3 regions of the Neptunomonas concharum genome follow, and region 1 is predicted to be linked to each of the others. Evidence: predicted binding sites of a transcription regulator. Region 1 holds the regulator's gene; each other region holds the start of a gene.
The links. The regulator FNR, encoded in region 1, switches genes on or off when oxygen is low (the NO sensors DNR and NnrR bind a similar motif). The targets are predictions, from matches to a motif close to TTGATNTANATCAA.

Region 1 (7,707 bases):
AATGGTTTGGTGCTCGTAGCGAGTTGTTAAATGTGCTTGGAGCTGTTCCTCTACCCGCTGAATCTCAGCGAGGCCCGGTAAAAAAACCAGTAAGCTTCCCTGTTGCTCATCAAGTGCCTGTAGAATGGTTTTAACTACGCGAGGCTCAATGGGCTGGCTAGCTTGCCAAGGGGCGGTGTAAAAAATGTCGACGGGATAAGTGCGGCCTTCACTGTGGATAATCGGAGCATGATTGAGCAGTGTTGAGATTGCTGGTGTGTCTAATGTGGCTGACATCACCAAGAGCTTTAGGGCAATATCATCTCTAAATAATGTCCGGCTTTGCAAGCATAACGCCAAGCCTAAATCGGCATCAAGGCTGCGTTCATGAAACTCATCAAATATCACCAAGCCGACACCTTCAAGGCTAGGGTCTTCTTGGAGCATACGGGTTAGTATGCCTTCTGTAATGACTTCGATGCGGGTGTATTGACTTACACAGGTATCCATCCTGATACGGTAGCCAACGGTTTCTCCGACACTTTCTCCTAAGGACGTTGCCATACGTTCAGCCGCCGCTTTCGCGGCTATGCGCCGCGGCTCTAAAATAATGATCTTTTGCTTTTGAAGCCACGACTGCTCTAGTAGAGCTAGTGGGACAACGGTGGTTTTACCTGCGCCTGGTGGGGCTTGTAGTACCGCTTCATCTCGATAGTTTAATGCTTCAAAAAGCTGAGAAAGGCATTGATGTATGGGTAATGTGGGCATAGCCGTTAAAGCGTGTCACTGTATAGCAAGGTGCTCAAGAGCTGCCTCTATTGACTGGTCTAAATAAAAACCAAAGAACTCAGGCGTTGTGATTCCAACATGGTTCTTGGTGAGCTGCTTCCCAGTTTTATCGAGAAACATGAGTGTTGGCGTTAAGCTGGCATTGTAGCGTCGCGCAAGTTCTTTTACTGCAATAGGCCTTCCATCAAAATCAATGATCTTTTTATTCTCGTCTATCTTCAATTCCCTAATGATCAGCTTTTTTTGATACCCTGGATTCTGAGACATAGGGTACAAAAAATCATTCCTGATTAAAGAACAATAGCTACAATCATGTCGGCTAGCTAGCACCAGTAAAAGCTGCTGAGGTTGCAGTTGTTTTGCATCCAGCTGGAAGTTTTGTGCTTTGGGAAGTTCACCTGCTTGCGCTATCAGCCAAGGTAAAAAGAGCAATAAGGCGAGTAATCGGGCCATTAGTTAGATTCCAAAAATTCAACGATCAATTCGACAACTTCGTCAGTATAAAGGTCCATAAAGAAATGGTCTGCCCCTTCAATGTCGAAATAGCGTATATGCGGATTATCGATTCTTTTCATTTGCACAGGCAGATCTTTGACGGTTGTATCTTCAGACCCACTAAAAACCAATGTAGGCGTAGTGGTGTTCTTAATAATATCAGGCGTGTTGAAACGGGTGTCCGGCTTGTAATAGTTAAGGAAAGAGCCTGCTGTGACTTCACTATTAGCGCAATAGATGAAATCGGTATTTTTTAGCCACGCATTTTCTGGTGTTTGCTCGGCCTCCTTTATCACCTGCTCAAGGTTTTTCTTGTATCGAGTTTGGTAATCGACACGCTCCTGTTCTGCGCTCCATGTAGCAGGGGCTATCAGAACCTGTCGCTGTACCTGCTCTGGATGTTCTGAAGTATACCACGCAACTTGATTACCACCGCGTGAATGGCCGAGTAATGTGATCTTGTCAGCCCCTTGGTTTTTGAGCCACTGAATCCACTGATCAACTTCTGTGAGTGCGTCGGTATGTTTATGTTGATGGGGTGTGTTGCAGTCGTACATGCCGTGACGGTTATCAACGCCCAAGCTAAGGTTAATGGCGAGGGTATGATAGCCGTTTTCTGTGAGCTGCTCTTGGAAAGCTCTAATGATTTCCATGTGGTTATGGGCGAGGGTGCCATGTACCAGCACAATCACTCCATCACTCAATGGCTGTGCATCACTCGTTTGAAAGTCCGCATTGAGCGTGATGCCCTTGAAGGGAAGAGTGACTTCCTCTGCATACGCTAAAAAGCTAAAGGTCAGCAGAAACAATGATACGAGCTGTTGCAATCGAGACATGGAAAACCTCTGTTATTGTTATAAGCTTATTCTAATACACTCACAATAGCAGAGGCTATCTGGTTTGGCTACAGGCCTTCGTAAGCAAGTAAGGTATACACGGGTATGCCAGTATCCTGTATACGTGTTGACCCTTGAAGATCAGGAAGGTCGATAAGCGCGGCACACTCGATGACGTTAGCGCCCAAGGTTTTGATGAGTGTGCAAGCAGCTAGAATGGTGCCGCCGGTAGCAATCAAGTCATCAAATACTAGGACTTTGTCGCCAGCAGAGACGGAGTCCACTTGCATTTCCACAGCAGATGTTCCGTATTCTAATTGATATTCTTGGTGCACAGTTTTTCCTGGCAGCTTGCCTTTTTTACGAACAAGCACGAGTGGCTTTTGTAGTTGATAGGCCATGATGGATGCAATTAAGAATCCACGCGCGTCAATACAAGCAATATGAGTCATTTCAGAATCCATATAGCGTTGAATGAAGGCATCTGAAATCATCCGCAATGCTTTGGGATCTTTAAATAGAGGTGTGATATCACGAAACATAACACCAGGTTCAGGCCAGTCAGGTAGGGTACGGATGACAGATTTGACGTAGTATTCGTCGTAAGACATGTGCTCAATAGCTCCTCAATCAGGCCGGAACGTAAACGTTTGATATGGCTCAATGTTATCTAAGGCGTTTTGCCTTCTAATGACTTCGTTGGGTTACACATAGAGATGGCTACTTCTTTGTGCAACTATTTGTGACGCCGTTCAATCTTGAACGGCGTTTTTTTATTATAGCGTTAACTGTTGGACATCATCTTCGGTATCTTCTTTACCCATGCATTCACCCGCTAGGGTGTATAGATGCTCCAGATTAATTAGATCTACCTCTTTTCCATCTACTTGAATCAGCTCATTCTTCTGGAATCGAGTGAAAATACGGCTAACGGTTTCAACCGCTAATCCCAAATAGTTACCTATTTCATTGCGTGACATGGATAAGCGAAACTTATGGGCAGAATAGCCACGAGCCTGAAAACGTTGGGATAACTTGACCAAAAAGGTCGCAACGCGCTCTTCGGCATTTTTCTTTGATAGCAACATCATCATTTGCTGATCGTCACGAATCTCTTTACTCATCGTGCGCATCACTTGTCTGCGTAGCTCTGGTAACTGTCCACACAAACTGTCGAGGTGCTCAAATGGAATTTCACATACAGTTGTCGTTTCTAAAATTTTGGTTGAGACGGGGTAGTTGTTGCTATCAAAACCGCTCAAACCTACTAATTCCCCCGGGAAATAGAACCCCGTGATCTGCTCTTCACCTTCATTAGTTATGGTGTAGCTTTTAACACTGCCCGCGCGAATCGCGTATACAGACTCAAATTCATCCCCTTGATGGAAAAGGTGTTCGCCTTTTTTTAAAGGACGACTTTTGTCAATGATATCGTCCAGCCTTTCCATCTCGGTTAGATTTAGCGATACGGGCAGACAGAGTGAACTTAAACTGCACGTGTTACAGTGGGCTTGTTGAAGGCTATGTAGTTTCCCTTCCTTCTTTACATCACTCATGGCCGTTTCCTGTGGTTGTTTTACATAACGAGCGGCTACTCAGCCCCAAATTATGTAACATTTCACGGGAACCGTGAAGCACCGATTAGATGATACGTGAAAAAGCCTGTGTTTCTTGCTGTTTAGGTATGTATTTATCGAAGGTCATACAGATGCGACGAATCAAAAGTCGACCAGCTGGGGTCACAAAAATTTTACCTTGCTCCAGAGTAATCAAACCATCTGTAGAAAAGTTGTTTAATTCGGTTAATTCTTCAGCAAAATAGTCATTGAAATTGATATTGAATTGTTGGCTGATGGTTTGAGGGTCAAGTTCAAAATGGCAAATGAGTTGTGTGATAACTGCACGGCGGATGCGATCATCTAGATTGAGTTTGACGCCTCGACGAATAGCACTGGAGCGAGATTCAACGGACTCCGTATAAGCACTAATGTCGTGCTCGTTTTGATAATAGACATCGCCGATTTGACTGATTGCAGAGACACCCATAGCAACCAGATCGCAATCAGAGTGGGTTGTATATCCCTGAAAGTTACGATGCAGTTGGCCGTTTTGTTGCGCCAAGGCGAGTTCATCATCGGGCTTTGCAAAGTGATCCATGCCTATGTAGACGTAGCCTGCGGATAGCAATGTATTAATCGTGGATTCTAATATCGCTAACTTGGTTTCTGGGCTAGGTAGATCGTCTGCATTAATGTGTTTTTGTGAGCGGAAGCGATCCGGCATATGCGCATAATTAAAGACTGAAAGCCGGTCTGGGCTGAGTTCAATGACGGTATTCAACGTCTCATTAAAGCTTTCTAAGGTTTGGTGGGGTAGGCCATAGATCAAATCCATATTGATCGATTTAAAGCCTAATTGCCGGGCTGTGCTTAGAATCTCAGCGGTTTGCTCCGTTGACTGGACTCGGTTAACGGCTTCTTGAACAACGGGGTTCACATCTTGTACGCCTAAGCTGATCCGGTTGAAGCCGATGCTGCGCAACGTTTCTAAGGTTTTAATAGAGGCTTCGCGTGGGTCAATCTCAATAGAGTAATCGCCGCTATCATCATTTAGTAAGTTAAATGACGCTTTTAGTTTATCCATTAACTCGACCATCTGCTCATCGCTGATGAAGGTCGGGGTGCCGCCGCCCCAATGAAGTTGATTGACAACTCTGTCATCACTGTACCAGCGAGCTACTTCTTCAATCTCTTTATACAGTGTATCTAAATACGGTTGTGCCTTTTTACGATTGCGTGTGATGACCTTATTGCAGGCACAGTAGTAACAAACGTGGGCACAGAAAGGGATATGCACATACAAAGAGAGGGGGGCGGTTTTATCTGAGGTTAATTGCCCCGTCTGAACAAGGTCTTGCTCCGATAGCGATGTATCAAATTGAATGGCTGTCGGATAGGAGGTATATCGTGGGCCGGACAGGTCATAGCGATTAATTAGATCTAGATCCCAAGAAATACTGGTGTCTAAGCTCACGATAATTTCCTCACAATTTTAAAGCGGAGCAGTATAACACTCAGCATATTAATTGGTTTGATGCGGGTCAAAACTTAACAAGCGCTGTTAACGGTAGCGTATATAAACCAAACAGAATGATAAGTAACCCAGAGATGTGCTGAACATTACGATTACTCAGAAGGCTTTGTACCTGACGGGCAAGTAGGCCGGTCGTGAGCATCGCGGGTAGGGTGCCCACACCAAAGGCCAGCATCAGAAGGCCACTTTGTATAGGGTCTTGGCTGGTGGCTGACCAAATGAGTGTGCTATATACGAGGCCACAGGGCAGCCAGCCCCAGAAAAAGCCTAATAGCAGGGCTTGTCCATTATGCCTTACCGGTAGTAACCGGCTGGCTGCTGGACGTATCAACGCCCAGATACGACTACCCGCGCGCTCGATATAGGTTAAGCCTTTCCACCACTGAGCTACATAAAGCCCCATTGAGATAAGCAAAAGCCCTGCGATGGAACGTAAGATAAGTGCAAAAGTTCCATCTTTAATTAACACACCAGCACTGCCGAGTAATGTACCTGCGATAGCATAACTGATCAGGCGACCGCTGTTATAACTGAGAAGATGTAACCAGCGGTTAGGGTGATCACTCATCGCCATGGTAGCAGCAATGCCACCACACATACCGATACAATGGGCACTGCCTAGAAGCCCTAAAAAGAGCGCTGTGGTGAGGGAGACAGAATCAGTCACGTGTTGGTTGTTTCTGCTTCGCGTCGTCAGGAATTAACTCATCATCATCGTCATATAAAATGCTATGAGCAGGCGATTCTAAGTCATCGTATTGGCCGTTATTGACGTTCCAGAAAAAAGCCCAAGCAGCAAAGGCTGTTAATATGATCGCGATGGGTATTAATAGGAATATGATTTCCATTAGCGTTCTGTCCAAAGATATTGGGGTTATTTTACGCGATTTCGTCGCACAAGTTTAGTCAGACGTAATGCATTACCGACAACCACAAGTGAGCTGGCAGACATTCCAATCGCTGCCATGTAGGGTGCAATAAAGCCTGCTGATGCCAGTGGTAATGCCAGCAGGTTGTACATAATTGACCAGCCAAGATTTTGGCGAATGATATATTGGGTTTTTTTCGAGAGTAAGATAGCGTCCGTTAGGCGGCTTAACTCGCTTCCAATTAAGACCGCATCCGCATTCGTTTTTGCAAGATCGGTTGCACCGCCCATAGCAATGGAGGTTTGTGCGCCCGCCAATACAGGAATATCGTTAATGCCATCCCCTACCATGATTACACGAGCCCCTTCCTTTTGCAGTGCTTGTACGTGGGCAAGTTTCTCTTTAGGCGATACATTGGCAATAACAGTGTCAATACTCAATTGCTCGGCGATCTCATGGACGGCTGCAGAGCTGTCACCGGTTAGCATTTGAATCTTTAGGCCGAGTTTTTTAAGTTCTTGTAGTGTTCTTTCGGTATCTTTACGCAGCTGGTCGTTAAGGCAAAACCAAGCAATAGGTTCATGTTGATCGCAAAGAAGAAGCCATTGCCCATGTTGATCGGGTGCATCGGAAATAGTCATTTGGCGGTGACATAGTGCCGCTGCATATTCGGGTTTGCCTATGCGGTAGCGCTTTCCTTCCACTTCACCTTCTAATCCTTGCCCTAGTTCGGCTTGGAGCGAATCTGCGGCCTTTATGCCGTAGCGATGAAAGGCTTTGGCAATAGGGTGCTCTGAATGGCTCTCTAAGGCCGCCGCTGTTTCTAAAGCAAATTGTGTATCTATGTTACCTAGTGTTACGGTGCTTTTTAGCGATAGGTTACCCTCGGTGAGAGTGCCGGTTTTATCAAATACAACATGCGTTGCTGTAGCTAAACTGTCCAGTACATGTCCACGGGTTATTAGCAAGCCATTTTGGCGCAAAGTCCCGGTCGCTGCCGTCAGAGCGGTGGGGGTTGCTAAGGATAAAGCGCAAGGGCAGGTTACAACGAGCACAGAAAGTGTTACCCAAAATGCGTGTGATGGTTCGATTTGCCACCAAACCAGACTGACGATTGTTGCCGTAACAAGGACGGCAGCAACAAAGTAGCTTGCGACTTTATCGGCTACTTTAGCGACTTGAGGTTTTTCCTCGTGTGCGCGATCGAGCAGCCTTACGATTGCTGATAAACGGGTTTGCGCGCCGACTTCCGTGACTTCGAGTTGGATTGGGTTTTCAGCATTAATAGTGCCGCCAACGACTTGGTCGCCTATTGTTCGGCTGACAGGTAAGTATTCACCGGTCAGCGCAGACTCATCGATGGAAGATGCTCCTGTCTTAATAACACCATCAGCAGGAATGGTATGCCCCGGTTTTACTAAAACGATATCGCCGGGTTTTAACTCAGTAGCTGGCACCAGCGCTTCATGACCTTCTACGATTTTTATCGCACTGGCAGGTAGTAAATTGAGAAGTGAGTTACCGGCGCGCCCTGTGCGGTGCCGGGCTTGCATTTCTAGATAACGCCCGATCAACAAGAAGAAGGTGAACATAGTGACCGAGTCAAAATACACTTCGCCACTTTGCGTAATGGTTGCCCATACACT
Region 2 (7,707 bases), 1.5 Mb from region 1:
CCGTAAAATTTTATAGGTTAAAGCAGCATCATTAATCGCAATTTGCTCTAGTGAAGCACCTGTTGCTTGTTCATTATTTAGCTCGGCCAACAGCTGTAACAGAATAATTTTACTACCACTGATTTTTTTGCCTTTTACTGGTTCAGGTCGACTTAGGAAATAACCTTGATATAGCGAAAAGCCCATCTCTAAGCACTGGCGAAACTCTTCTTTGGTTTCCACCTTATCGGCAAGCAGATCGAGCTGATACGGCCGCAGCTTTTGAATAATCCCTGGCAGCGCGCCCAGTCCCAGCAATTGAATATCCAGTTTGATAACATGAATGACGTTTAAGAGGGGCTCAAACTTAGGATCATCAGGATTATAGTCCGCTAAAACAATGCGATAGCCTTTAGCTGCAAACTCCCTCACTTTGCTGACAAATTCTGGCGATATCGATGATCTGCCCAAAATTTCCAGGGAAAACAGAGCTGGGGGTAATTCTGGCAAGGTACCTGCCAGCAGCACTTCATCAGTGACTTTCAAATAGCAGGGTAAGAACTTTTTGCCACCATCCGCTACGATGTTAGCGTAAGTGTTAACGACGACATCAAACGTCGCTTCTTCATCTTTGATCGCAGACAGGTCTTCACCGCTTTGCCCCCGAAAAAGTAATTCGAACGCCACAATATCTTGGCTTTTGGAGTAAATGGGCTGACGCGCCATTAAGACATCCAGTCGTTCCTCTCCTTCAAGAATCTGATCTAAATCTGTCACACAAAACTCCAACCGCTATTTGCCATCAACATTAAAGAGAATAACATAACGACCATTCCCCCAAAAAATTGAGAATGATTAAAGTTAATGTTAGCACTCTATTATCATTTCTGACTAACGAATATCTATTGGAGCACTACCCTTTCAAAATGGTATGGAGAAAGCGCGCATATCGATCACTTCGTACTGCGCTTTTTCAAGGGCGCCAAAGGGTCTGGCAGATGACTAAATACGCTATTCAAATGCGCTAGGGAAGGCCGAGGGGGCAGCAACGGTCGTACCCATTTCATGGGGGAGCTTTCATCCATTTGTTCTTCGGTTAACGACTGCATGATCCATTTTTTAACCGGTACAATGTTATTCGCAAGCCTCAAGGTCGCCTTTCTCGCCAATTTAGCTGCAAAGGTTTCATGGGTAAAAAGTCCTACCACAACATTGGTACCGTGATACAACACTCGGGTCACTTTAATATGATCACGTTCGTAAGCCTTTAACACCACATCCGAGCCGATATCCCGACCATCCGCAATAGCTTCCGCAATATGCTTTGCTAGGGATGCCTGACCGCGAAGACCTAAATTAAAGCCATGTGCAGTAACAGGGTGCATACCTACAGCTGCATCACCAATCACAGCAAAACGCCTCGCGACAAACTGATTGGCGTGCACAGCCACCAACGGATAAACATGGCGCTTACCCAGTAAAACCATATCCCCTAACATGCCATTCAATTGCTGCTCTATACATTGATTAAAGTGTGCTGGCGACATATCAACATAGCGCTGAGCATCACGACTGTTGACCGTCACCACGATCGACGAGCGATTACCCGTCATTGGTAGAATTGCGGTGGTCTGCCCATAATGAAAACACTCAAATGCGGTCTGTTGATGAGACTTACTATGTGACATACGACACACAATTGCGGTACGGGAAAAATCTTTCATTGTCGCCGAAAGCCCCATTTTTCTTCGCATATCGGAAAAACGCGTATCTGCTGCAATCACTAGCTTCGCAGTCACCGTTTCACCGTTTACTAAGGTTACAACGCCGAACTCAGCCTCAGTCGCTACACCTTCTACCGTTGCCTCTGTGCGCAGCTCTATATTACTTTTTGGTAAAACGGACTCATAAAATGCTTTACGAATTAAATGATTAGGCACCAGATAACCCAGCGCCTCTAAATCCGTTTTATCCCGTTCAAAGTTCAAGCTGTACGACGACTCGCCATCAAATACCTTTGCGCCCTCTATAGGAGAGACTTCCTCCTTCGGCAAATGCTCCCATGCACCTAACCCCTTCATCAACGAAACGGAAAGATGTGTTAGCGCTATTTCTCTACCATCCTCTGGCGGGTTTTGCAGGGTTGCCAGCGACGAGCGTTCCAGAATTAGCACCTTTAAAGGAAGCTCGCTCAAAGAGCGCGCAAAGCTTAACCCTGCAGGCCCTGCTCCAATAATGACAACATCATAATCTTGCGCCACGACACACCTCTGCACCCTAGTTCATCAGAAATCTCATCCTACGGATTCTCAGGGCTATTTCCTCGACATATATCAACAAATCTTGGGATAATCAGCTAATCTTAAATGAAAGCCATTCTGCTCAGCGAGCAAGGAGTATTTATGAGTCAGCAAGGGAGCGCCGGAAACGTCATTGCGGCACTGTGTAATATATTCATTCCGGGACTGGGCCACTTAGTTCAAGGCAGGTTACTCGCCGCGTTCTTTTTCTTCGTTACAACTGCCGTCGGCTATGCTCTCTACTTCCTAATCTTCCCAGCAATTATCGCTGCAATTATTCACCTTATTAGCATTATCAGCGCAGCTCGCTATAAACCCGATACGAGTAGCTGAGTAATAACCACTACCACTGCGGACATAGCTATGACAAAACCGATACTAACCCCTCAACAAACTGAATTAGCGATATTGGAAGCGCTAGAGGATTTAGTATCGATTGTTGACAATAAATATCGCTATCGTGCCGTCAGCCATGGCTATACGCGCTTCTTTGGGTTACCCGCAAGGTCTATCGTAGGAAAAACTGTTGCTGAACTACATGGCACTGAGCGGTTCGAGCAACACATCAAACCTGATTTGGATAGATGTTTAGCTGGCGAGGAGGTAAAACTTAGCTTTTGGGGGCAAAACCACCTAGGAGAACCCCGCTTCATCGATAGCCGACATACTCTCTACACCGGCAGCCTAGTGGAAACCACGGGGGTAGCTGTTGTGGCAAGGGATGTAACCGACCTGATTGAAGCACAGAACGCTCTAGAAAAAGAACGCTATCTGCTTACTCTAATGGCCGATGCTCTACCCGACTTCATTTTTGTAAAAAGCCTGAACGGCGTCTATCAACACTGTAATAAGAGCTTTGAAGCTTTTCTTGAATCCAACACCGAAGCGATCATCGGAAAAACCGACGCTGAACTCATGTCCAAGCGATCTGCCAACTACATCAAGGAGCGCGATCAAGAAGTCATCCAAAGCAAAAAGCGCAAGCGTAAAGATGAATGGGTAACCTACAATGATGGCAGTCGACGACTGATCGATATGCTAAAAATTCCCATCCTGAACCAGCAAAACGAAGTAGAAGGTCTCATTGGTATTGGCCATGATGTAACGCGAGAACGGGAAACTGAACGCAAACTACAATTAGCAGCCCTTGTCTTTGAAACCACCTCAGATTATTGCTTTATTTTATCAAGCAAAGGGGTGATCGTGTCTGCCAACAGTGCTGCCAAATCAGAGTTCTCGACTCTGAACGATACGCAAAACATATCGATTCACGACCTTTTGCACTGTTTGTCTCCAGCCTGTGACCTCGCAACCATCCTAAGCACGCAGCTTAGCTGGCAAGGAGAGCTATTATCACACTCTCACGTCCCATATCTAGCTACACTTAATGCCGTCTTAGACGGCGATGAAGTCCCTGAAAAATTTGTATTAACGCTCAGGGACAACAGCGAACACAAAGCCCTAGAAAAAGAGCTGACAAGCAAAGCCTATAATGACTCGCTAACCGGTTTACCTAACCGATTACTGCTACATACTAAACTGGAAACCGCCATCATCAGAGCCGAGCGTCAGCGACGGCAAATAGCCGTACTATTTATTGACCTAGATGGTTTTAAGCCCGTAAACGACAAGTACGGCCACTTTGAGGGGGATAAAATTCTAGTTGATGTAGCACAACGGCTCAGGGAACATCTCCGTCAATGCGACACTGTCGCCAGACTAGGGGGTGATGAGTTTGTCGCACTGCTTGATATTTCACTACCTGTTCATGCCGGTAAAGTGGCTAATAAGTTATTAGCGAGCTTAGATAAATCATTTACTATTGAAAACAATCAAATCAGCATCTCAGCGTGCATTGGCATTAGCCTCTTCCCAGGCGACGCCAGCTGTGCCGACGAGCTGTTACAACATGCCGACAGCGCCATGTATCGCGCAAAAAGCCAAGGTTCACGACAAATTTCTTTCTACTGCGAACTATAAGGCAGCCTTAACCGATTTCTAACGTACCACGCAGTAAATCCTGCAAAGTCTCCAGCAGAGCACCGACCGCATCAGCATCGCCACTAAGCTCAGCATTGACTTGACTATCATACGTTAGCGTTATTTCTACCCCGTACGTGTCTGCCTGATGCCTAAGCAGTGATTCAAACTCAAAACCAACACGAATTCTAACGCTGGACTGAGGCTGAACCTCAATCCACTGGGCTTCAGTTAGGCATTCACTAACCGCCTGCGTATAAGCTCTAACCAAGCCACCCGCCCCCAACTTTACACCACCAAAATATCTGACCACTGTCGCCAATATATGATCAGCTCCCTGATGCTGAAGCACATTTAACATAGGCCGTGCGGCTGTCCCGGAAGGCTCACCGTCATCTGACTGGCGCACCTGCCCACCAACTAACATTGTAAAGCAGATATGGCGAGCATCAGGGTGAAGCTCCCACAGTTTCGCCACCTTGATTAAGCCCTCCTCATGGGAAGTAACCCGCTCCAAGCGCCCTAAGAAGCGCGACTTTTTGATTTCAATGGCAGCCTGAGCAGGCTTTGCGAGGGTTTTGTAATGTTTCATGGCGTTACCATGACAGAATAAGAAGATGATGTAAAAAATGGCGCGCCCGGAGGGATTCGAACCCCCGACCAACAGGATCGGAACCTGCTACTCTATCCAGCTGAGCTACGGGCGCAAAATCAGGAAGTTTTCAGGCCGGTAATGATACGGAGGTATATGCGTTTTGCCAAGCGCCCATCTTGTTTTTTATTTTTGCCACCGCTTTTTTCATCCATCTATGTTTGAGCAACGTAGGGATCTATGGCAAGGTAACAAAAAAGCATTAGCATCCTCTAATTTATCATGGAGATCCTATGGAAAAGGTTGATATTGCGATTCTCGGCGCAGGCACAGCAGGTCTTGCCGCTTATCGGGCCGCTAAAGCATACACCCCGTCGGTCGTACTGATAGACGGTGGCCCTTACGGTACCACCTGTGCCCGTGTTGGCTGCATGCCAAGTAAATTATTGATTGCCGCCGCAGATCGAAAACACCATATTGATCATGCATACCCTTTCGGTATCTCAACCACCAGCAGCGTTGATGGCGAAGCTGTCATGAAGCGGGTTAGAGATGAGCGGGATCGCTTTGCAGGGTTCGTTGTAGAATCCATCGAAAGCTTCCCTGACGAAGACAAAATACGCAGCTTTGCCCAATTTAAGGACGACCATACTCTCCAACTAGAAGATGGGCGCTTGTTGCACGCCGAGCGTATTATTATTGCCACCGGATCACGACCCAGCTACCCTGAGTTTTTTAAGCAAGCTGGGGATCGACTCCTCATCAATGATGACCTGTTTGAGTGGAAAGCACTTCCCAAGTCTGTTGCCGTGTTTGGCCCAGGTGTCATTGGGTTAGAGTTAGGGCAAGCACTATCCCGGCTGGGCGTACATATTCGTATGTTTGGCGTGGGCGGAAGCGTCGGCCCAATACAGGATTCGGAGATACGCCAATATGCTCTTCAAACCTTTAATGAGTCCTTCTATCTCGATCCAGACGCGAAGGTAGAAAGCATTGAGCATCGAGATAATCAGGTTGTTATTCGATTCCACGACGTTTCAGGTCAGCTGCAAACCGAGTCATTTGACTACTTACTCGCCGCAACAGGCAGACGCCCTAATGTCGATAAGCTAGCCCTTGGAAATACCTCTCTAGAGCTGGACGAACGTGGCATTCCTACATTTAATCCTTATACACTGCAAAGTTCATTACCGCATATTTTTATTGCGGGCGATGCTAACAACGCTCTCCCCCTGCTGCACGAGGCTGCTGATGAAGGTAAGATCGCGGGATTAAATGCTGGCAGATTCCCTGATGTACGTGCGGAAAAGCGTCGCACGCCCTTAGGTATTGTGTTTACTTCACCGCAAATAGCTACGGTCGGATTAACCCCATCCCAAGTAGATGAGCGCTGTCGAGGCTGCTTTGCCGTTGGCCGTGTAAGTTTCGAAGATCAAGGCAGATCACGAGTGATCGCCGAGAACAAAGGTTTAATGAAAGTCTATGGGGAACAAGGTAGTGGGTTACTGCTTGGCGCTGAAATTTTTGGCCCTGCAGCTGAGCACCTAGCGCATCTTTTAGCTTGGGCCGTACAACAACATATGACGGTAGACCAAGCACTTAATATGCCGTTTTACCACCCCGTCATCGAAGAGGGGCTACGCTCAGCATTACGAGACCTGAGCAAAAAACTCAATATTGGCCCAGAGCCTGTTCACCGTTGTTTAGACTGCGGACCGGGGAGCTAATGGCAGAAAAGATGCAAATTACTCCCCAAATCAATGAATAATCGAGGTTATACGCCATAAGGTGCAGATAAACCCCATTTTCGTTGGGTGCTTTTGCCGGTATAATCTTGGCCAGATTATTTTAATGATGCTGATAAATAAGCATCCACAAGAAACCGTAACGAGGTCACCACTGTGAAATTGACTGCTAAAGCTGCTTCAGTTCTGAGCATTCTGGGTTTGAGCGTTGCGCTATCAACTACGGTTGGTGCAGCATCCTCTGATGATAAAATTGTTGAACGCATCAAGCCAGCTGGCCAGGTATGCGTAGAAGGCGACGACTCTTGCGGCGGCGCAGTTGCTGCAGCAGCGGCCAGCACCGGAGGAGCCCGCTCAGGCGAAGACGTTTACAAGGCTAGCTGTGCGTCCTGTCACGCGATTGGCGTTGCTGGCGCACCTAAGTACGGTACAAGCGAATGGGCTGACCGCGGCGCTAAAGGTATCGATGCCCTGCTAAAAACAGCAATCAGTGGTATTAACGCTATGCCTCCTCGCGGCACGTGCGCAACCTGCTCTGATGATGAACTAAAAGTAGCTATCGAATATATGATGGATAGTGCCAAGTAATAACTGGCTTATCGTTAACAAAAAGGCTGCTTATGCAGCCTTTTTTGTGCCTAGTTGGCTATAAATTCAATATTACTACTATAAACGACGCTATCTTGCGATACGCTCGTGACCGAAATCGCATACCGTTGCCCACCTACGAGTACGGAGGACACAGCTACAGGCAATGTAATCGAATTAATTTCGGCGGGTAGCAACTCCTGCCAAACCATGGCCGATTGTAAATTTTGCTCTGCTGCTTCCAGACTTATCACACTCACTACTGTCAGCTCTGCGTCAGGAGCCACTCCCCAGCCAATTATATTATTTGATATATTAACACCTGATACAGAACCATTATCTTCGCCCTGAACATACAAGGTATTTAGGGGAAATAACCTCACCTCTCCTTCTGGCGCAATCCAATATTCTATACATTCCTGTATTACAACATGCTGCTTACCGGCTGCAACATTGTAAGTTCCAATATAACTCTGTGTTTCAACATCATAAGTCAACTGGTAGTCACCATTTTGAGGACGCC
Region 3 (7,707 bases), 160 kb from region 1:
AGCGCGTCGTAACGGTGCTCAGCTGCCAGTAACCGCTCTGGTCGATCAGTTCTATGCGGAAGTGCAACGCATGGGGGGAGGGCGTTGGGATACCTCAAGCCTTGTAAAACGTTTTGATCCAGATCAATAGATTGTTATAATTACACCATTACGTTTATAACTTATTAGACTAAAGGTGTGGTTCTATGTTTGGTATTGATAAATACAGTTTGATCTCTTTTGCGCCTAGCATCGCGGTTGTTGTTGGCTGTGTTGCTTTGGTGGTTATCGGTGTGCCCATGCTGAAAAAAGCCATGGCTGCTGATGAAGCGCGTGCTAACCGCGACGCAAAATAAGCATGATAAGACTGACGCTAGGGTGAGCGTCAGTCTCTCTATCTATCGTCTTTAGTCTGGCCAGCTGTCCTTTACAATTATCCCACGGCTGATCGTTTGCCATCTTCCCTTGTCTTCTTTAGCTTCAACAATCATGTTGGGTGAGTATGTTCCTGTCACTTGGTTCTTTAACTCAGTTGCCGTTAACGGTGTTGGGTTTTTCTGATGTTCCAGTCCAGCGATCCAATGATGGCGAGGCAGAATAACAAAATACGTGTCAGAGTTTGGCCGAGTACCCAGTTGTTCAATTTCTGAATGCCTCAGCCACCATCCTTTATAGTGATCAGAATGTAGCTCTGTGATCTTCGGCCAGTAGGCAGTGTGATAGGTGCGATAAGGGTAGAATAGGTAGCCGGTCAGTAATGCCGCTCGATGGGTTGGAAAGGGGAGGTCAAGATCTAATAAGGCTTGGTGTACTTCAGCTTTTTTTGTGAGTGGAAGCTGGTGGGTTTGTAAACGGTGCTGCTTAATATCAAGTCGGTCTCTCCCGCCGGGACCAATAAAGCTGCTTAGCCCATGAATCTGTGGGTGGTGCAGATAAAACTTAATCGCTACCTCTAAATGAAGGATTTGCCCCCCTGCCTGCTGCATCAGGTAGTCAAGTTCTCCTAAGGTACGTTTTTTGTCCAGAATGGTTAGGTTTCTAGCTAATAGTTTAGTGCTAGGGCTGTTACGTATCAGTGCTGCTACCACATCTTCAAACTGTTTACCTAAGCGATATGCCGGAGCGCAGGGGTAGGTACGCCATTCTTGGGAGAGTACGTTATGTGATCGATGGTCTGCCGGATTAAAATTGGCCATCATAGTGGTATCAGCCAGTAGCGGTGGAGCATCATAAAGCCATGTTAGATCTTTATGTATATCAACAAGTAACCCATCGCTCATCTTATAAATATCCGCGATTAATAGTTCACATCCGAGTATAACTCACCTACAGTATCCCACTCAGGTGTCGGTGGCGAGCTGTTAAGGCTGCTGCAAAGCATAGGTGCATTTATGAATACAAATCCATTACCCAAACGCAATGATAATGATCGTTTTCCTCTGCTTTCGGATACAAACATCAATACGATATTAATGAATGGCGCTAAAATCGCGCTGAGTAAGCTGCGCCGTGCTAGTAGTTTTGATGCAAGGCTGTATTACTATGCCGAAATTGGTGTGTTTCTTGAGGTATCTCTTTCTCGGGGGGCAGGCATTACTGATGAGACCCGGCGGCGTTTGGAAGCGCTTCATCGAGAAGCGACCTATCTCCATATGCAAGCAAATAAAGAAGATAATGCTGTAGCTGATGTTTGATAGTAAAGCCTTTTTATCTCGCCTTACCCAGCGCCCCGGTGTTTATCAGATGCGGGATAACACTGGAAAACTCCTCTATATCGGGAAAGCTAAAAATCTAAAAAAGCGAGTCAGCAGCTATTTCCGGGCAACAGGGCTGACGGTCAAAACGCAAGCCTTGGTGTCCCATATAGCGGATATTGATATCACGGTGACCAACAGCGAGACAGAAGCGCTGTTGCTAGAACAGAACCTGATTAAGAAAAATCGCCCCCCCTACAATATTTTGCTACGGGATGACAAAAGTTATCCCTATATCTTTGTTTCATCGGGTGAAAACTACCCGGTACTGACTTTTCATCGCGGAGCCAAGCGAAAGAAGGGGCAATATTTTGGTCCCTACCCTGGAAGGGCAGCTGTCAATGATAGTTTAAGTATTCTGCAAAAAGTTTTCCGTATCAGGCAATGCGATGATGCCTTCTTTCGAAATCGTTCGCGGCCTTGCTTACAATACCAAATAAAACGTTGCAGTGCGCCTTGCGTCGAAGCGATATCGACAGAGGATTATGCCGAAGATGTTCGCCATGCCACGATGTTTCTGGAAGGTAAAAGCCACACCATCATGAAAGAGTTAGCGGCGCAGATGGAAGAGGCCTCCAAACGTTTGGACTTTGAGCGAGCAGCCGAGTATCGAGACCAAATTAGTAGCTTGCAGCTAGTCCAAGAGCAGCAATACGTTTCAGGAAGTGCAGGCGATGCAGATGTTATAGCTTGTTCCATTCAGCCTGGCGGTGTTTGTGTGCACGTGCTCTTTGTCAGGGGAGGACGTGTACTGGGTAGTAAAGCTTTCCATCCGAAAGTATCGGTTGAAGATAGTCCCTCCAGTGTGCTTTCAGCCTTTATTGCCCAGTGGTATATCGGCTCCCCTCGTGAAATTCCCAATCATGTGATTATTAGCGATGAGCTGGAAGATCAGGACTGTCTAGAAGAGGCGCTACGTGAGCAGCGCGGTAAAAAAGTTCAAATTAGCCATCGAGTAAAGGGGGAGCGTCAAGGGTGGTTGAAGCTGGCTGTGACCAATGCGGAGCAGAATCTAACGAGCCATCTGGCGAGTAAACAGAATATCTATCAACGCTATTTAGCCCTGCAAGATGTCTGCGGTTTGGATGAAACGCCTTCACGGTTGGAGTGTTTTGATATCTCCCACAGTAGTGGTGAGGCAACGGTCGCTTCCTGTGTGGTATTTGACCGTAACGGCCCGCTAAAAAAAGACTATCGGCACTTCAATATTGAGGGCATAACTGGCGGAGATGACTACGCTGCTATGCATCAAGCGCTGACGCGCAGATATACCCGCATTAAAAAAGGTGAGGGGGTGCTACCTGATATCCTTTTAATAGATGGGGGAAAAGGGCAGGTTACCCAAGCAATAGCTGTGTTAAATGAGCTGCAAATAGGTGATGTTCAGATTATCGGGGTAGCGAAAGGCACAACGCGCAAAGCGGGTTTTGAAACACTGATCATGGCAGACAGTGGAACGGAGGTGACATTAGCCTCGGATTCAGCAGCGCTTCATTTGATACAGCATATACGTGATGAAGCTCACCGCTTTGCGATTACTGGCCATCGGGCAAGGCGAGGGAAGGCGCGGCAAACCTCACAGCTAGAAGGCATTCCCGGTGTTGGGCCCAAGCGCAGACGTGAATTACTCAAGCATTTTGGCGGAATTACCATGATTGAGCGTGCGAGTATTGAAGAAATCACAAAAGTCTCTACCATAAGCCGGGCGTTGGCAGAGGAGATCTATGCCGCGTTACACCCAGAGGCCTGATTGCGGAGTTTTCGGCACTGATGTTGTTATCTATGAACATACCTAACTTGCTTACACTCCTTAGGATCTTTCTAATTCCGGTGTTTGTGTTGTTTTACTACTTGCCCTACAGCTGGGCTCCTTTAGCCACGGGCGCTATTTTTGCCGTCGCGGCTGCAACCGATTGGTTGGATGGTTATCTTGCACGTCGATGGAATCAAACATCGGCGTTAGGTGCTTTTCTTGATCCTGTTGCTGACAAGTTGATGGTTGCTGTTGCCTTAGTGATGCTAACGGAAACCTTTGCGCAAGTGTGGATGACGATTCCTGCCATGATTATCATTGGTCGAGAGATTATTATCTCCGCGTTGCGAGAGTGGATGGCGGAGTTAGGCAAGCGCGCCAGTGTAGCCGTATCCTACATCGGCAAAATAAAAACAGCTTTACAGATGCTGGCAATTTTTTTGTTAGTCTCTGTAGAACCTGCTTCAACAATCTCTTGGGTTGGTGTGGGGGCGCTCTATATTGCTGCTTTGTTGACCTTATGGTCGATGTTTGTTTATCTAAAAGCGGCTTGGCCTGAACTAACTTCCGAAGATTAAAGCGATAGTGCGCTAAGTGGTTAATCTTTAAGCAAAAATAAATGCTAAACATGGTTGACACGGGCTCAGATCTCTCTATAATACGCCCCACTGTTTGCACAGGGCGGGAATAGCTCAGTGGTAGAGCACAACCTTGCCAAGGTTGGGGTCGCGAGTTCGAACCTCGTTTCCCGCTCCAAATAATTGTGCAAAGCATAGGCGCGGTGGCAGAGTGGTCATGCAGCGGACTGCAACTCCGTGTACGCCGGTTCGATTCCGACCCGCGCCTCCATTGATCCTATAGCATAAGCTATTGGACCATCCGCCCGGATGGTGAAATTGGTAGACACACAAGACTTAAAATCTTGCGCTCTAACGAGCGTGCCGGTTCAAGTCCGGCTCCGGGCACCACTTAACAATGACAGGTTAAGTGGTATCATTTCTTAAAGTTTCTTCTTTTGGGGTCTCTCTGTACCAATTAATGATTGAGTGTTCGGTGTGACTTAGCCTCAAGTCTCGTAGTGCATTAGTAAGAATTGATCTACAATTTTCCCTATGAATACACAAGTTTCTCATATTGTTTTGGCCGATAAAGAGCAGGTTACCGCAAGGTTAACTGCTGCTGGTGTTTATCCGACATCGCAGCGTGTTGCAATCGCGCAAGTGCTGCTTGCAGAGCATCAGCATGTCACTGCGGATAAACTGCAGGAGATGTTATATCTCAGTGGTAGTAAAATATCTAAGGCAACGGTCTATAACAGTCTAAAGCGCTTTGTTGAGAAAGGTCTTGTCAGTGAGCTTGTGATTGATAACCAAAGGGCGTTTTACGACACTAACACCTCCCATCATCACCACGTCTATAACCTTGATACCGGAGAGTTGTCAGATATCGACAGCTTCAATTTATCCCTGCTGCAGAGTGTGGAACTGCCTCAAGGAACTGAGATCGATTCGGTAGATTTGGTACTCCGCGTACGTAATACCTAAAATAAATTGCGCTTACACCTCCTTATGGTTACGGCTGATTCAAATCAATGTTTCATATTTAGAATAAGTCTAAGTTTAGTTTGCCGCGAAGATGAGCATTGCCAACTAACTCAGATTGACCTGTGATCTCTGCGGCTAAGCTTTAGCCCTACTTACTTAAAGGGCTATGTTTTGGACGATAGAGAGGACTCCAAAGTGAAACTGAAAAAACACGTTACTAGTAGTGTGGCGCTTGGGTTAGTGGTAACTTCATTTATGGTTAGTGCTAATGAGCCTATTGAAACGATCAAGCCTGTCAAAGAGATCAACTTGGCTCAGGTGGAGTTGGGGAAAAAATTGTACTTTGATCCCCGCTTATCCAAGTCGGGTTTTATATCTTGTAACTCCTGTCATAACCTAAGCATGGGAGGAACTGATAACCTTAAAACCTCTATTGGGCATAATTGGCAGCAGGGGCCTATTAATGCGCCCACCGTTCTTAACTCCAGTTTGAATTTGGCTCAGTTCTGGGATGGTCGAGCGGCAGATCTTAAAGCTCAGGCTGGTGGCCCTATTGCGAACCCAGGGGAGATGGCTTCCTCTCATACGTTAGCCATTGATGTGATTCAGTCCATACCGCAGTATGTGAGAGAATTTAAGCAGGTATTTGGGCATGACAAAGTGAGTATTGATGAAGTCACCCAAGCCATTGCTGAATTTGAAAAAACACTAGTGACGCCGAACTCTCCTTTCGATCAGTGGTTGATGGGTGATAAGGATGCGATCACAGAGTATGAGTTGTCTGGATATGCACTCTTCAAAAACTCTGGATGTGTTGCATGCCATAACGGAGAAGCGGTGGGTGGTAACTCTTTCCAAAAAATGGGTGTGGTTGAGGCTTATCAGGCAAAAGGCAACGCTGAAGGTTTGAGTGCGGTAACGGGTAAAGATGCAGACCGGTTTAAGTTTAAAGTACCAACTCTGCGTAACGTTGAACTTACCTATCCCTATTTCCATGATGGAGAAGCGGAGTCTCTAACTGAAGCGGTAGATTTAATGGGGCGTTTACAGTTAGGTAGGAAATTTAGTGAAGATGAAACGGCGAGAATCGTCGCATTCCTAAAAACACTAACAGGGGATCAACCTAACTTCCAGCTTCCTCAGCTTCCTCCTTCGACAGATGCGACGCCAAAACCGCAACCATTTGATTCGTGAGATCTTTCACTTCCCTAGTTTGAGGAGCATTAAGGCCTTAGGGTAGGGGAGTGCTGATTGACAACTGTCTTAAGAAGTCCTTAGTGATGCATTTGCTGATATATCTGAAAGGCTTCAATATCTGAGCCTGCATGATAGAATGGCTCTCCTGTATTGGTTAATGGATAAGGACTTCCTCCTTCATGTCTTCTTCTGTCTCGTATCGCCCCGAAATTGATGGCTTAAGGGCGGTTGCCGTATTGTCTGTCGTGATATTTCATGCGGGTTTTGATGTATTAGGTGGAGGGTATCTTGGCGTTGATGTATTTTTTGTCATTAGCGGTTATTTGATTACCAAGCTGATACGTTATGAGTATGTTAATAATGGATCATTCTCGTATTTAAATTTTTACCGCCGACGTGCCAAGCGCTTAATGCCAGCACTATTTTTTACTCTGATAGCGACATTTGTCGCTTGTTTCTATATTTTAGCACCCCGAGAATTTCAGAAGTTTAGCCAGTCTTTAATTTATTCAGTATTTTCCTTATCTAATATATTTTTCTGGGGAGAGTCTGGCTACTTCGATACAGATTCACAGTTTAAGCCGCTGCTGCATACTTGGTCATTAAGCGTAGAGGAGCAGTTCTATATTTTTTGGCCTTTTCTCTTAGTGTTTCTATTTAAGTATGCCAAAGATCGTCATGTTTTATATTATATAATAATGCTTACGGTGTTGTCGGCTGTTTCTTCTATCGCTATGCTGAAGATTGACAAAAGTGCGGCTTATTACTTAATGCCCTTTCGCGTTTTTGAGTTGATGATAGGGGGTGTTCTGGTTTGGTTGGAAAAGACTAATTATAGAAATGATAAGCTAAAGTCCATATGCTTTAGTCTCTCTATGATTGCTTTGCTGTCTTTATTTTTTATCTATGATAAAAATACTTCATTTCCGGGTATTAATGCATTTTTTGTGACAGTGTTAGTTGCCTTTATTGTTTTTAATAGTAATTCTCCCGCGGGACGGTTTGTTCTAACTTCCAAACTTATGGTTTATATTGGGCTCATATCGTATTCATTATATTTGGCCCATTGGCCGATTATGGCCTTATATAAATACTACGTAATGGAATCACTATCTGTATATGAAAGTGTTTTTCTGATCGCTTTATCAATAGCGATTGCAGTCTTTATGTATCATTTTATTGAGCGACCATTTAGATTTTCATACGGGCTCCCTTCGTTATTTAGTTGGAAAGGAGGTATTGTCTATGGCTTTTCTACTTGCTTATTGATACTTCCTGCTTTGCATGCAACAAAAAATGAAGGCTGGCTATGGCGTTTACCAAAAGAGTTAAGAAAAGCTGTTGCTGATGTTGAAAAAGATCGAAGTGAGTATTGGGACTTAATATCCGGAGAGGTTGGGATTTTTTCTCAGGGCAGCAATAAAATGTTTGTCGTCGGGAATAGTTTTGCTATCGATATTTTCTTTGCATTTAAAGGCAT

Region 2: a site for FNR is predicted at 2,303-2,316, ahead of ubiM (5-demethoxyubiquinol-8 5-hydroxylase UbiM). Genes of this name have one in related genera too.
Region 3: a site for FNR is predicted at 5,065-5,078, ahead of F0U83_RS10005 (cytochrome-c peroxidase). Genes of this name have one in related genera too.

The regions. Positions count from the first base shown of each region.
Region 1 is NZ_CP043869.1:2,293,712-2,301,418, reverse strand. Features, by position in the region: gene hrpB (ATP-dependent helicase HrpB) at 1-747, opposite strand, end outside; gene F0U83_RS10820 (thioredoxin family protein) at 763-1,221, opposite strand; gene F0U83_RS10815 (alpha/beta hydrolase) at 1,221-2,099, opposite strand; gene F0U83_RS10810 (adenine phosphoribosyltransferase) at 2,168-2,710, opposite strand; gene fnr (fumarate/nitrate reduction transcriptional regulator Fnr) at 2,876-3,655, opposite strand; gene hemN (oxygen-independent coproporphyrinogen III oxidase) at 3,741-5,132, opposite strand; gene F0U83_RS10795 (sulfite exporter TauE/SafE family protein) at 5,200-5,859, opposite strand; gene ccoS (cbb3-type cytochrome oxidase assembly protein CcoS) at 5,852-6,040, opposite strand; gene F0U83_RS10785 (heavy metal translocating P-type ATPase) at 6,067-7,707, opposite strand, start outside.
Region 2 is NZ_CP043869.1:250,405-258,111, reverse strand. Features, by position in the region: gene F0U83_RS01225 (EAL and HDOD domain-containing protein) at 1-756, opposite strand, end outside; gene ubiM (5-demethoxyubiquinol-8 5-hydroxylase UbiM) at 933-2,240, opposite strand; gene F0U83_RS01215 (hypothetical protein) at 2,346-2,612, shown strand; gene F0U83_RS01210 (diguanylate cyclase domain-containing protein) at 2,643-4,259, shown strand; gene F0U83_RS01205 (IMPACT family protein) at 4,267-4,851, opposite strand; tRNA gene F0U83_RS01200 (tRNA-Arg) at 4,890-4,966, opposite strand; gene F0U83_RS01195 (dihydrolipoyl dehydrogenase) at 5,145-6,578, shown strand; gene F0U83_RS01190 (c-type cytochrome) at 6,753-7,184, shown strand; gene F0U83_RS01185 (hypothetical protein) at 7,235-7,707, opposite strand, start outside.
Region 3 is NZ_CP043869.1:2,130,248-2,137,954, reverse strand. Features, by position in the region: gene F0U83_RS10050 (NAD(P)-dependent oxidoreductase) at 1-130, shown strand, start outside; gene F0U83_RS16965 (hypothetical protein) at 186-335, shown strand; gene F0U83_RS10045 (DUF1853 family protein) at 387-1,259, opposite strand; gene F0U83_RS10040 (excinuclease ABC subunit C) at 1,371-1,673, shown strand; gene uvrC (excinuclease ABC subunit UvrC) at 1,666-3,483, shown strand; gene pgsA (CDP-diacylglycerol--glycerol-3-phosphate 3-phosphatidyltransferase) at 3,516-4,064, shown strand; tRNA gene F0U83_RS10025 (tRNA-Gly) at 4,168-4,242, shown strand; tRNA gene F0U83_RS10020 (tRNA-Cys) at 4,262-4,335, shown strand; tRNA gene F0U83_RS10015 (tRNA-Leu) at 4,368-4,454, shown strand; gene F0U83_RS10010 (Fur family transcriptional regulator) at 4,599-5,030, shown strand; gene F0U83_RS10005 (cytochrome-c peroxidase) at 5,226-6,224, shown strand; gene F0U83_RS10000 (acyltransferase family protein) at 6,407-7,707, shown strand, end outside.